Regions from separate parts of the Rhizobium sp. SJZ105 genome, predicted to be linked through region 3. Evidence: riboswitches for the same ligand, from Rfam matches in the RefSeq annotation. Region 3 holds a riboswitch; each other region holds the start of a gene.

Region 1 (4,596 bases), on a different contig from region 3:
CCAGATCGATCAGGACGAGACGGTTCTTGGCCATTTTGCCCGCATGACGGCAATCTATGTCGCACTCGCCCCCTATCTGAAATCGCTTTCCACTGAAGCGGCCAAAACCGGCCTGCCGGTACAGCGCCCGCTTTTCCTGCATCACGAGAACGACCGGCAGACCTATGCCATTCAGGACAGCTATCTCTACGGGGCCGACATGCTGGTCGCACCCGTGTGGAAGGCGGGGGAGACGCAGCGCACGCTTTACCTTCCGGGCGATGGTGAATGGGTGCATCTTTGGAGTGGCGCGCGGTATTTTGGCGGGCACGAGTTCACCGTGGACGCTCCGATAGGCCAGCCGGCTGTGTTCTACCGCGCTGAAACGCCCTTTACTGCGTTATTTGAACAGCTTCGCAATATCGTTTGAAGCATCACCTTCCGGCTATTTCCAAAAAACGCCGCAAATATTGCGGCGTTCAATCGATGCTTTAGCAGGCCTCGCTAAAACGGCCATCAGCCCGTCAGGCGTGGTGATGTAATGGCTTTCTTGAACAGCACCGTCATCGCGTCGCTGATGCCCTGGGACGGGCTGACTTCGAAATACAGGCCCGGGGAAGCACAGCTCTGCATGCGTGAGCCGATTTCCGCCTGAAAGGGCTTGATCCAGCTATTATACCAATCATTCGTCGGCAGCGGCAGATAGGTGGTATAAAGCACCGCGATACGAAAACCCTTTTCCTTCAATTTCGTACAGTCTTTGATGTCGATCGGCTCCTGACAGCGGCCTCCCGTCAGTTTTTTCGTACAGGAGGAGGGCTTGTAACTGTCGCCCACCCCGTCTGAAACAAAGAAAATAACCTTATCCGGGTTCGCCGAGCTTGCGCCCGTGCCCGAACTGCCGACCTTATCTCCAATCTGGATCAGTGCCCGGTCGAAATCTGTTTGCTGGTCGTTGTTGTATCCCTGATAGGGGATCGACATCAGGTTGATTTCACCAGCTTTTTTCTTTGCTGCGTCCAGATCCGATGTTAGCGAAACGACCTCAAGCAGCTTGGTATCTTCCGCCCGTTCCCCAAAGGTATAGACGGCCATGCGATATTGATTGCTGCTTTTGCGCGTGGACTTTGCCGTGTCCATCAGGCTGGCGGTTGCCTTGGCAACCACGTCGATACGCGTCGTAACCCCGAGTTTCTTGGCCTTGAAGTAATAGCTGTTCGGGTCTGCCACGCCGTCCTTCACGATGTGACAGGCAAAAGCGCATTTATCGCCAGTATTCGCAACCAGGGTGGCAACATCCGTGGGTGTCGCGCCCACTCCCATGGAAGGCGTATTATCAAGCAGAAGATAGAAATCGCTGAAGGTTTCCGTTTCGTATTTGGCCGTGGCCGTGCCGCCAACCGAAACGAAATCCTTCCCCAGAAGCCCTGAGAGCGTCGTGCTGACCGACGCCTTGAAGCTGACGGACGACTCGACCACATTGCCGTGCTTGATCACCGAAACATCGACAGAGGTTATGGTGTAGTCCGCGTCGCCGCGCTGATTGCCATCGAAGAATGCCCGGGCTTCTTCATTGCCGACGGGAATGACACCGTCCCCCGACATCTTCTTTGCCGCCTGAACACTTGCGGACATATCGGCGACTGCCGCCAGAGCCGCGGAATCCGCCGCCTGCTGCAGATCGGCTTTGACCGACATGCCGCGCGTAATATCGAGCGCCACACCGGCAGCACCGCACAGAGGCACCATGAGCAGCGCGGTCAGAATGCCAAAATTTCCAGATTTCTCTTGCCAGAAGTTTTTCAAGTTCGCCCCCAACCAATCTGGGAGCTGAAGCTAATACAGCGGAATTGAAAAGCGGTTTCAATAAATAACTAATTTTTGATTAACTTAATATAATCGACAACTAATATGTTCGCGGCAAATTCGCCAATATTCTCGTTAACTTTCAACGTTGACATTACTTCAAAACCCTCCTAGCAAAACAGTCTCTTCCGAGGGGAGCACCTGACGGTGCTGAGATGGCGATGAGCCGGACCCTTGAACCTGATCCGGGTCATGCCGGCGTAGGAACGGAAACTGTAGCGCGTTTGCGTTACTGCCCTTTCTCTTCTCCGCTTTGCCCGGATCTCCGTGATCGCCACAGCTGGAGACCGAACGATGATGATGAAACATCCTTCCCTTCGTATACGGTACGGCTGCGTCTGAGCCCCGGCCGATGCGTGCCTCCCATGCGCTGAAGGGCGTCGTTCTTATTCTGATTGTCTGGCAGCTGGGCATCTGGCTGTTTGCACCGCCCCGCTACATCCTGCCCTCGCCCGCCGATGTTGCCGCAGCACTCCTGCGCCAGCCAGCCTTCCTGTTCGGACAGGCCATGGTGACATCAGGTGAAATGGCTGTCGGGCTTGCGGCTGGCATTGCCGCCGGCATTCTCGTTGCCTTTACGATTGCCGCCGTCCCGCGTTTTGGCCGCCTCGTCTGGCCCATGGTTCTCGTGTTGCAGGCATTTCCGGTCTTCGTGCTGGCCCCCATTCTCGTACTCTGGTTCGGTTTCGGCATGGCCTCGAAAGTTGTCATGACGGCGATCATCATCTTTTTCCCCGTCGCTTCAGCCTTCACCGACGGCCTCAATCGCACGGATCGGACAATCCTCGATGCCGCCTCGCTGACGGAGGCGAGCCACTGGCAAATCCTCACCCGGCTGCGTGTGCCGCTGGCGCTTCCCTCACTCATTTCCGGACTGAGGGTCGCAGCTCCGCTCGCCCCGCTCGGCGCGGTCATTGGCGAATGGGTGGGCGCCTCCGCCGGGCTCGGTTTTGTCATGATCCAGTCAAATGCCCGCATGCAGACCGACACAATGTTCGCCGCCATGACCATTCTCGCCGTCATGGCGGTGCTGCTGCGGCTTGTCGTCGACCGGGCAACGGCCAACCTCGCCCCCTGGGCCAAAGAAACAGACCACGTCATTCCTTTCAAACATTTGCGGAGACTTTCGGCACCATGAAACGAACTCTTCTTTCCCTCGTCGTCGCGGCAGCAAGCGTGCTTTCGCCCGCGCAATCGCAGGCGGCAGACAAGCTTACCGTATTGCTGGAATGGTTCGTGAACCCGGACCATGCACCGATGGTGATCGCCAAGGAACGCGGCCTTTTCGCCGATGCAGGGCTGGAGGTCGAGTTGATCCCGCCCGCAGACCCATCCGCCGTACCGCGTCTGGTCTCGGCAAAGCAGGCCGATATCGGCGTTCACTACCAGCCGAACCTCTATCTAGACCACGATGCAGGGCTGCCGCTCGTCCGTTTCGGAACGCTGGTCGAAACGCCGCTGAACACCGTCACCGTTCTGGCCGACGGGCCTATCAAGAGCCTGAAGGACCTGAAGGGCAAGAAGGTCGGCTTCTCCGTTTCCGGCTTCGAGGATGCGATGCTGAAGCGGATGCTGGAGAAGGAGGGACTGACGAAAGACGATGTGGAACTGGTCAACGTCAATTTCTCACTCTCGCCGTCCCTGATCGCGGGCAAGGTCGATGCCACGCTTGGCGGCTTCCGTAATTTCGAACTGACGCAGATGAAGCTTGAAGGCCACGAAGGCCGCTCGTTCTTCCCCGAGGAACACGGCGTGCCCGCCTATGACGAGCTCATATTCGTCACGCATCGTGATCTCGTGAAAGATAGCCGCCTGCCGCGTTTTCTCTCGGCCGTTGAGCAGGCCGCGATTTTCATCACCAACCACCCACAAGAATCCTGGCAGCTTTTCATCAAGGCCTATCCGAACCTTGACGACGCGCTGAACAAACAGGCGTTTTTCGATACGCTGCCGCGTTTCGCCAAACGTCCAGCCGCACTTGATCGCGCCCGCTACACACGCTTCGGCACCTTCATGCAGGACATGCAACTGATCAAGCAGGCGCCGGCGGTGGAAGACATTGCCGTGGAGTTGCAATAACCATGGCAAACAGTTTTCCGACTGCGGCGAAGGCCGCAGAGATCCTCGAAAGGGTAAGGCAGACGCGCCCGCGCGTGCATTGCCTGATGAACACCGTGGTACAGAAATTCACCGCGGATGGCATTACCGTCGTCGGCGGCATCCCCTCGATGACAACCTCACTCGAAGAAATCGGTGCTTTCGTCACGAAAGCCGATGCGGTGACGATCAATCTCGGCACGCTCGACGCCGACCGGCGCAAAGTCATTCGATTTGCCGTCGAGATCGCCCGCGCGGCTGGCAAGCCGTGGATTCTGGACCCCGTGCATTGCGACTATTCGCCATCGCGACTGGCGTTCGCGCGTGACCTGATCTCGCTTGGACCCACCATCGTGCGCGGCAACAGCGCTGAGATGAGCCTGATCGGTGCTGTTCCGAACGCCATCAGGATAGAGACCGGACCTGTCGATAACCTGCGCGACGCCACAAGGAGTGTCAGAATCGTCAACGGTCACCCGTGGATGGCGAAGGTGACAGGCACGGGTTGCCTATCGGGTGGCGTCATCGCCGCCTTCATGGCGGTGGAAAAAGACGCACTGACGGCCGCCGCCGCCGCCCTCGCTATCACGGGTGTCGCAGCCGAACTGGCAGCGAAAAACGCCAAAGGTCCCGGCACATTCGAGCCGGCATTTC
Region 2 (4,596 bases), 160 kb from region 3:
GTTCGCAACCGCAGAAGGAATGCACCGTGCCCGCAAGCTGCGGGAAGCTTTTCATGTAACCGCTCTTTTCGAAATAGGCGCGGTTGATGCCGGGCGGGAAGCGGATCGCCTCTGCACTGTCCGGGCCGCCGGTGCGGTCGATCAGGCGTTCGAATGCGGCAATGACGTCCTCGAACTGGCCGCTGCGTCCGTAAAGACCATCGACACCCGTTTCAATCAGCAGGCCTTCTTCGAACAGTCGATCGAGAAACGATGTTTGCATATCCATGGTCTTATCCCAAGAGGCTGGTGTCCTGCTTGTGAACCAGCAGGAGATTGGCGGAATTGCCGAGAATACGGTCGTTGGAAATCATCAGGCGCGCGGAATGCGCGTCGCGCAGGTGTCGGCCAAGGCTGTAGGGCGTACCGTTCTTGTAACCCATGATGCCGCAGACCAGCATCGCTTGGTCGATGATCTCCAGAATGGTTTCCGAAGAACAGATCTTCACATTGTTCATGGCAACCGCGAACGCCATGGACATCAGCTTGTCCGGGTCGCTCTTGGTGTCTTCGTAAGCCTTTACGCCCGCAATGACGTTGGATTTGACCACCTGCAATTTCGTGGAAATTTCGGCAATGTGGATAGCGCCTGGCGGTGTGACACCGGGCGACTTGCGTGCAGCCGTCCTGACGAAGGATTGCGCGCGCAGCACCGCATCCGACGCGATGCCATACCAAACGGCACTCCACAGAAGATGCGAGCTTGCAAGCATGGATTGCGCGGCGATTTCCGCAAAGGGTTTTGGGAATATCTGCACCGCCGGCGCCTCGCCGCGGAACAGGAAACCGTCCGAACAGGTGCCGCGCATGCCGAGTGTGTCCCAGACATGGGTCTTCTCGAGTTTGTACTGATCTTTCAGGAAGACGGTCATCACCTGATCGGCCGGGGCGGCATCCTTGTGGGCGCGCGAGGTGATGAGGATGGCATCCGCATTGCTGCCGTAGGAAATGACGGTGGCGTCCTTCTCCAGCCGGCAGATGTCTCCTTCGACCTCAATCGCGCAGATGGAATTGCGCAGATTGCCGCCGATTCCGCCTTCGGTCGTGGCCGATGCGAGCAGAAGCTGTTCGCTTGCGATGCGGCTCATGAAGCCCGCATGCCATGGGCTTGTCTCGCCGTGTTCCACAAGGCTCGATGCCTTGATGTGGTGCATGGCGAAAATCATCGCGGTTGCCGAACAGGCTTGGCCAAGCCGGGCGCAGATATCGGCGATTTGCTGTATGGATGCGCCTTCGCCACCAAGAGAGGACGGGACCTGAATGCCGAGAAGGCGCTCTTGTCTCAGCGCGTTGACGGCTTCCTCCGGGAAGCGACCGGTGACGTCCACCTCGTCCGCGTGTTTGGCGGCAATTGCTGCGACGCGGCTTGCGCGCGCGGACAGCGTTTCATCCTGCGGCGCAACGGTCACATTCATCAGGCTGCCTCTTTACCATCCAGAATGAGCTTAACGGTGTCTTCAATGGCCTTGATGCTGGCAAAGGACTTGCGGTTCAAGAGGTTGTCGGGGAATTCGATATCGAAAGCTTCCTCGATACCCAGCATCAATTGCACCGAGGCAAAGGAAGAAAGACCTGCTGCATAAAGATCTGCTTCGTTTTCAATCGTATCGACGGGGGTAGGAAGCTGGCCGAATTTTGCCAGTATTTCACGAATAGTCGCATTCATTCCGACTTATCTCCCATGAATTTAACATCAGGATGGTTTGTGCTTATCGTTAATTTGAAAACGATAATATTCGCCTAAACCGTTAGGTTAATTACCACTAACGGCGCTTTTGTTGTTCGTCCACCTTTGCCAGCCATCAGCAGCACCCTTGACAAATGTCGGGCGGTGTTTTCTCTTGTGTCCATTCACCAGGGGTGTCCCGTCAAGGGGCTGAGATTCTGCTTTTATGCGCAGTGACCCGTTGAACCTGATCCAGTTCATACTGGCGTAGGGACGGTGCAAAGACCGAAGGTCGGAATGCGTGTAACTTGCGCTGCCGACGCGTCGGTATTTTCCATCATTCCGGCTCGAACTGGGTCTCCACTGTCAAACTTTGGAGCCTCATGATGAATATCGTTGCCAAGAATATCCCGCTTGTCGTCACAACCGGGCCGCATCCCGCCTCCACGAAAATCCACAAAACCGGAATTTTGCATCCGCATATTCGCGTGCCGATGCGCGAAATCACCGTCCACCCGACGGCGGGAGAACCGCCGGTCACGGTCTATGATTCCTCAGGCCCCTATACCGATCCATTGCATAACGTTCTGATCGAAAAGGGTCTGCCGCGCCTGCGTCACGACTGGGTTGTAGCGCGCGGCGATGTCGCGGCTTACGACGGTCGGCACGTCAAACCGGAGGATAACGGCTTTGCCACCGGCGAGCGGCTGACGCCTGAATTTGCCGTGCGCCACCAGCCGCTGAGGGCCACGGAAGGAAAAGCCGTAACGCAGCTTGCCTATGCACGGGCAGGCATCATCACGCCGGAAATGGAGTTCATCGCCATCCGCGAAAATCTGGGGCGCGAAGCGGCGAAGGAGAAGCTGGCTCGTGATGGGGAGAGTTTTGGCGCGCAGATACCCGATTATGTGACGCCAGAGTTCGTCCGTCAGGAAGTCGCATCGGGTCGCGCCATCATCCCGGCCAACATCAATCACCTCGAGCTTGAGCCGATGATCATCGGCCGTAATTTTCTGGTCAAGATCAACGCCAATATCGGCAATTCCGCCGTCACCTCCTCCATGGCCGAAGAGGTGGAGAAGATGGTCTGGGCGATCCGCTGGGGTGCCGATACCGTCATGGACCTTTCGACCGGGCGCAACATCCACAATATCCGCGAATGGATCATCCGCAATTCGCCGGTGCCGATCGGCACGGTGCCGCTTTATCAGGCGCTGGAGAAGGTCAACGGCATTGCCGAGGACCTGAACTGGGAAGTGTTCCGCGACACGTTGATCGAACAGGCGGAGCAAGGCGTGGATTATTTCACCATCCATGCCGGTGTTCGGCTGCATTACATTCCGCTTACCGTCAACCGTGTCACCGGTATCGTCTCACGCGGCGGGTCGATTATGGCCAAGTGGTGTCTGCATCATCACAAGGAAAGCTTCCTCTACGAGCATTTCGACGAGATCTGCGACATCTGCCGTGCCTATGACGTTTCCTTCTCGCTGGGTGACGGGTTGCGGCCCGGTTCGATTGCCGACGCCAACGACGCCGCGCAATTTGCCGAGCTGGAGACGCTCGGTGAGCTGACACAGATCGCATGGGCGAAGGATTGCCAGGTCATGATCGAGGGCCCCGGCCATGTGCCGATGCACAAGATCAAGGAGAACATGGACAAGCAGTTGAAGACCTGCGGTGAGGCGCCCTTTTATACGCTTGGGCCGCTAACGACCGATATCGCCCCCGGTTACGACCACATCACTTCCGGCATCGGGGCAGCGATGATCGGCTGGTTTGGCACGGCGATGCTCTGCTATGTCACGCCGAAGGAACATCTGGGTCTGCCTGATCGTAACGACGTGAAGGTCGGTGTCATCACCTACAAGATCGCGGCTCACGCGGCCGATCTCGCCAAGGGGCATCCGGCGGCACAGGTGCGGGACGATGCGCTGTCGCGTGCAAGGTTCGAGTTCCGTTGGGAAGACCAGTTCAACCTGTCGCTGGATCCGGACACGGCGCGCTCCTTCCATGACGAGACCCTGCCGAAGGAGGCGCACAAGGTCGCACATTTCTGCTCCATGTGCGGGCCGAAATTCTGCTCGATGCGGATTTCCCACGACATCCGCGCCGAGGCGCAGAAGGAAGGGCTGGAGGCCATGGCCGCGCGCTTCAAGGAAGGTGGCGAGCTTTACATGCCGCTCGCGACCCCGGCAGACGGCCAGTAGCATGCGTGTCCTTGTTAAAGGAACGGGGGTCGCCGGTCTGACGGCGGCCTTCGAACTGGCGCGGCGCGGCGCAACCGTGGAGGTTTCGGAGCGCAATGCTGAAGCCTCGCGCGGCGCATCCTTTTATGCGGGCGGAATGCTGGCGCCCTGGTGCGAGCGTGAAAGTGCGGACGAGGCGGTACTAACGCTCGGTCAGGCGGCTCTCGACTGGTGGGATGAGGCGACCCCCGGCCTTGTCATCAGACACGGCACGCTGGTCGTCGCGCCCGCCCGCGACAAAGCCGAGCTTTCGCGTTTCGCATCCAGAACAACTGGATACCAGTGGGTGGATGAGGGTGACATCGCCGCTCTGGAGCCTGACCTTGCCGGGCGGTTCCGCTCCGGGCTTTATTTCCCGGGCGAGGGGCATCTCGATCCGCGCCTTGCGCTCAAATCGCTGCATACGCGGCTTTGCGGCTTGGGCGTGCGGTTTCATATGGGTATTCCGGTGGATGAGCAGCCGTTCGATCGGGTGGTGGATTGCACCGGCGCTGCGGCGGTGGGCGAGATTGCCAATCTTCGCGGCGTGCGGGGAGAAATGCTCTATCTCGTCACGTCAGAGGTTTCCCTGTCGCGCGCCGTCCGGCTCTTACATCCGCGCATTCCGCTTTACATCGTGCCGCGTGAGCCGGGTCGCTTCAT
Region 3 (4,596 bases):
ATGAAATTTTCCGATCCGAACAGGGCAACCGCCCCAAGATCACCGAGCGACAGGGCCATGGCAAAGGAAAATGCCATCAGCAGCGGCCGCCGCAGAACCGGCAGATCGGCGAACCGCAGCCGCGTCAATCCCTGAAGCCCAAGGCTGGCGGAGAGCCGGGACGTGCGTAAAAAATGGCTGGTGAAGGCTGGCTCCAGCACCCGCATGGCAAGCGGCAACGCCATCAGCATGTTGATGAGTGCCACGAGAACGGGAGCATAAAAACTGACATCTCCAAAGGGCCGCAGCAACAGGAACCACCCGCTTCCCAGCACGACGGGCGGCACCAGCAGCACCAGCGATGACCCCGCCCCGAGCGTGGCGGACAAAAGGCGCAAGGGTTGAGCCGCGTGCCGTTTGGAACCCACGGCCCGTCGCGCACAGATGATCGCAAAGCAGCAGAGCACGACGAGAGTTGCGGAGAGCGCAGCGATTGCAAGGCTGGTCGCCGCCGCACGCAGGAAGATCGGCGCTGACAAAAGACGCGGCAGATCGGCCCCCAAACCCGAGACGGTTATGGCAACAAGCGGCAGGCCGACCAGCAGAACCGCAAAAATGATTGCCGCTCCGTCCCACAGGCGCACGCCAACACGCTTGCCGTCGAAACGGCGAACAGGGCGGCCAAGTGAAGCAATTTCCGCCTCGGGCGATGGCAAAAAGGCAAGAAGGCCGAGCAGAACTGCTGTGACTGCAATCTGCAAAACCGAAAGCGCGATTGCCCGTTGCGGATCGAAATCAAACCGCAGCGCCTGATAGATTGCGACCTCAAGTGTCGTCGCCGCCGGTCCACCGCCCAGCAGAAGCACTAGCGTGAAGCTGGTGGCGCACAGCATGAAGACAAGCCCGGCAATACCGGGAACAAGCCGCGAGACGGCCGGCCACTCGATGAAGCGGAAAACCGAAACCGGCCCCATGCCAAGACTTGCCGCCATCCGCCAATATTCGCCCGGAATCCGCTCCAGCCCGGCCAGCATCAGCCGCACCGCAAGCGGCAGATTGAAAAACACATGGGCGATGAGAATGCCGGAGAGGCCGTAAATACTGAAGGGCTGCTCCGCACCGGCAAAAACAAGGGCAGTATTCAAAACACCCTGCCTGCCCCAGATCGTGATGATGCCGAAGGCACCAACGATGACCGGCAGCCCCATCGGCACAGCCATCAACCTGATAATCCAAATCCGCCCGGGAAAATCCTGTCTGCGGGAGAGCGCAAGCGCCACCGGCAGGCCGAGAACAATAGAAAGAACAGTGGACAACGTTGCCTGATAGAGCGTGAAGCGCAGGATTCGCAGCGTGTAGGCATCCACGATTCCGGCGGCGGATGTACCGGCATCGAACGACAGTAGTGCTGAGACAGCAAGCGCCATGAACAGGAAAACGGCGGCAAACGCCGCCGTTCCGCCAATGATCGACCATCTGTAGTCGCGACGCAGCATCATGCGCGGGCGTGCCTCTTGCTCAGTTCATGCTCATGGCCGCAAGCCATTCGTCGATCCAGGCCTTGCGGTTCTTCGCCACCTCTTCCGGGTCCATCAGGAAGGTCTTCTGCGGTACGACGAGTTTGGAAAATGCCTCGGGCAGGGGCGTGGACGTTGCCGCGACCGGCATCATCCAGTTGTTTTCCGGAATGGCATCCTGAAATCCTGATGTGAGCGTGAAAGCGAGGAACTGCTTCGCCAGTTCCTTGTGCGGCGCGTTTTTGAGAAGGCCGGAAACCTCGATCTGGATGTAGTGCCCCTCGGAAAAACCCGCGGCCTGATAGCGATCCGTCTTTTCCGAGACCATGTGATAGGCAGGCGACGTGGTGTAGGAGAGCACCATCGGCACCTCACCCTTGGTGAAAAGGCCATAGGATTCCGACCAGCCCGGCGTGACGGTGAGAATGCGCTTCCGGAGCTTCGCCCAGGCTTCCGGTGCCTTGTCGCCGTAAACGGACTTCACCCAGAGCAGCAGGCCAAGCCCCGGCGTGGAGGTGCGCGGGTCCTGAATGGCGATTTTCTGTGAAGGATCGCCGTCCACCAGATCTTTCAGGCTCGTCGGCGGATTTTTTATCGTCTGCGTGTCATAGACAACGGCGAAATGACCGTAGTCGTAAGGGACGAAAATATCGTCCTTGTAACCGCCAGGCACCTTGGCCGCCGATGCATCGATACCGCTGATATCGAAGAGGCCGGTCTGTTTCGCTTCCGCGACCAGATTGGTGTCGAGACCAACAACGACATCCGCCTTCGACGCCGCCCCTTCAAGCTTCAGGCGGTTAAGCAGCGCCACGCCATCCGCCACACCGACGAAATTGACCGTGCAATTGCACACCTTCTCGAAGGCCTCTTTCACCTTGGGGCCGGGACCCCATTCGGAAACGAAGCTTTCATAGGTATAGACGGTCAGTTCCTGTCTGTCCTGAGCAGTGGCAATACCGGGCAGAAACAACGAAACGGCAACGAGGGAATTCAGGAAAAGACGACGGCGCACGGGTATCTCCTCAAAAAACGAAAAGGGAAATAGCCGCTTGCCTTAAGCCGTCTAATCCCTCCGCCGGTATGAACCGGATCAGGTTCTTCGGGTTGGCAAGCCTCTCAGCCTTTTGCACGCAAGCACAAAAGACACCCCGTTAGATCAAGATGATGATGTAGTCCCGCTGTCTCTGATTGGCAAGATGGCTGCCGTCAGGCCTGCTGCACCATGTGCACCAGTTCCCAGACATGGCCGTCGGGATCCTGAAAACTACCGGCATACATGAAACCGTGATCCTGAACCGGTTTCCAGCTGCTGCCACCCGAGGCGAGCGCCGTTTCGATCATCCGGTCGATTTCCTCACGGCTTCCCGCTGTGAGACAGGTCAGGACCTCGGTGCTGCGTTTGGCGTCGGCGATATCGCCATTGATGAAATCGCGAAAACGCTCCTCCTGAAGAAGCATCACGAAAATGTTCTCCTCAACGATCATGCAGAGCGTGCGGTCATCCGAATATTCCGGATTGAAGGTGAAACCGAGAGCCGTGAAGAAGCTTCTCGATGTCTCGATATTCTTGACCGGCAGATTGACGAAGATCATGCGCATTTTCTGAACTCCTCCGAACCCGCACAGGAAACGGCAATTCCGCCTCCCTGTCAAAGGTGGATGAGACCTCAGTCAAGAAATCGCAACCAAGTCACCCTTCAATTTCCTCGCGCAGCATCTCCAGCTCCAGCCATTCCTCTTCCATGGCTTCGAGCTTTTCGCGCAGCTTCGTCATTTCCTGCGCCAGCGTATTGAAGGTAGCCGGGTCCTTGGTGAACAGATTGGGATCGGCCATGCGCTGCTCACGCTTGGCGATTTCGCCCTGCGCCTTCTCCATCTCCTTTGGAAGGTTTTCGAGCGCAAATTTTTGCTTGAAGGAAAGCTTGCCCTTGGCCTTTGAAGGCTCCTGCGACGCGGAGGCGGAAGGGGCGGTCTTTGCCTTTTCCTGCTTCTCCGCCTTGCGCTTTTCTTCCGCAGCACCCTTGCGTTGCGCCATCATGTCCGAATAGCCGCCGGCATATTCGATCCAGCGTCCGTCCGGCTGGTCCGGATTGGCGGGCGCGATTGTGGAGGTGACGGTACGGTCGAGGAAATCGCGGTCGTGGCTGACGAGAATGACCGTGCCGGAAAAGCCCGCAACGATCTCCTGCAACAGATCGAGCGTTTCGATATCGAGATCGTTGGTCGGCTCGTCAAGGATCAGCAGGTTGGTAGGCCGCGCCAGAATGCGCGCAAGAATAAGACGGGCGCGCTCACCACCGGAGAGGTTGCGGATGGGCGTGCGGGCCTGTTCCGGCTGGAACAGGAAGTCCTTCATGTAACCCGTCACATGTTTCAACTCGCCATTGACCAGCAAATTGTCGCCGCGACCGTCGGTGAGGTAATGAGCGAGCGTATCGTTTGGATTGAGATCTTCACGCTTCTGGTCAAGTGTCGCGATTTCCAGATTGGTGCCGAGCTTTACCGTGCCGCTATCGGGCTGAAGCTGGCCGGTCAGCATCTTCAAAAGCGTTGTCTTGCCGGCACCGTTCGGCCCGACGAGACCGATGCAATCACCGCGATGCACCCGCAGCGAAAACGGCGCGATGATCACGCGCTCGCCGTAAGACTTGGTGATTGCGTCTGCCTCGATGACCAGTTTGCCGGATTCCCGCACCTCCGCAGCCGTCGCCTGCACGCTGCCCGGCGGTCCCTTGTGGCCGCGATAGTCCGCACGCATTGCCTGAAGCTCGCCCACGCGGCGCATGTTGCGCTTTCGTCTCGCGGTCACGCCGTAACGCATCCAGTGTTCTTCACGCTCGATGGCCTTGCCGAGCTTGTGCTGCTCCAGCTCTTCCTCTTCCAGCACCTTGTCGCGCCATTCCTCGAAATGCGCAAAACCGCGATTGAGACGACGGGACTGGCCGCGATCCAGCCACACGGTCGAGGTCGAAACCTTCTCCAGAAAACGCCTGTCGTGCGAGATCAGCACCAGCGCGCTACGCGTCTGCTGCAACTCGCCTTCAAGCCATTCGATGGTGGGCAAGTCCAGATGGTTGGTCGGCTCGTCCAGCATCAG

Evidence for each region. Region 3 has a riboswitch for thiamine pyrophosphate ahead of thiB (thiamine ABC transporter substrate binding subunit). Riboswitches for the same ligand answer to the same signal wherever they lie in the genome.
Region 1: it holds a riboswitch for thiamine pyrophosphate, as region 3 does, so the genes downstream of both, FB593_RS09765 (ABC transporter permease) here and thiB (thiamine ABC transporter substrate binding subunit) in region 3, are expected to answer to the same signal.
Region 2: it holds a riboswitch for thiamine pyrophosphate, as region 3 does, so the genes downstream of both, thiC (phosphomethylpyrimidine synthase ThiC) here and thiB (thiamine ABC transporter substrate binding subunit) in region 3, are expected to answer to the same signal.

Annotation. Positions count from the first base shown of each region.
Region 1 covers NZ_VIUP01000002.1:118,372-122,967, forward strand. The annotation lists gene FB593_RS09755 (alpha-glucosidase) at 1-409, shown strand, start outside; gene FB593_RS09760 (TadE/TadG family type IV pilus assembly protein) at 496-1,785, opposite strand; TPP riboswitch at 1,967-2,069, shown strand; gene FB593_RS09765 (ABC transporter permease) at 2,198-2,983, shown strand; gene FB593_RS09770 (ABC transporter substrate-binding protein) at 2,980-3,924, shown strand; gene FB593_RS09775 (hydroxyethylthiazole kinase) at 3,927-4,596, shown strand, end outside.
Region 2 covers NZ_VIUP01000004.1:355,122-359,717, forward strand. The annotation lists gene FB593_RS16500 (amino acid--[acyl-carrier-protein] ligase) at 1-268, opposite strand, end outside; gene FB593_RS16505 (acyl-CoA dehydrogenase family protein) at 273-1,454, opposite strand; gene FB593_RS16510 (acyl carrier protein) at 1,454-1,705, opposite strand; TPP riboswitch at 1,886-1,997, shown strand; gene thiC (phosphomethylpyrimidine synthase ThiC) at 2,092-3,915, shown strand; gene thiO (glycine oxidase ThiO) at 3,917-4,596, shown strand, end outside.
Region 3 covers NZ_VIUP01000004.1:195,983-200,578, reverse strand. The annotation lists gene thiP (thiamine/thiamine pyrophosphate ABC transporter permease ThiP) at 1-1,478, opposite strand, end outside; gene thiB (thiamine ABC transporter substrate binding subunit) at 1,498-2,511, opposite strand; TPP riboswitch at 2,550-2,660, opposite strand; gene FB593_RS15780 (VOC family protein) at 2,706-3,098, opposite strand; gene FB593_RS15775 (ABC-F family ATP-binding cassette domain-containing protein) at 3,190-4,596, opposite strand, start outside.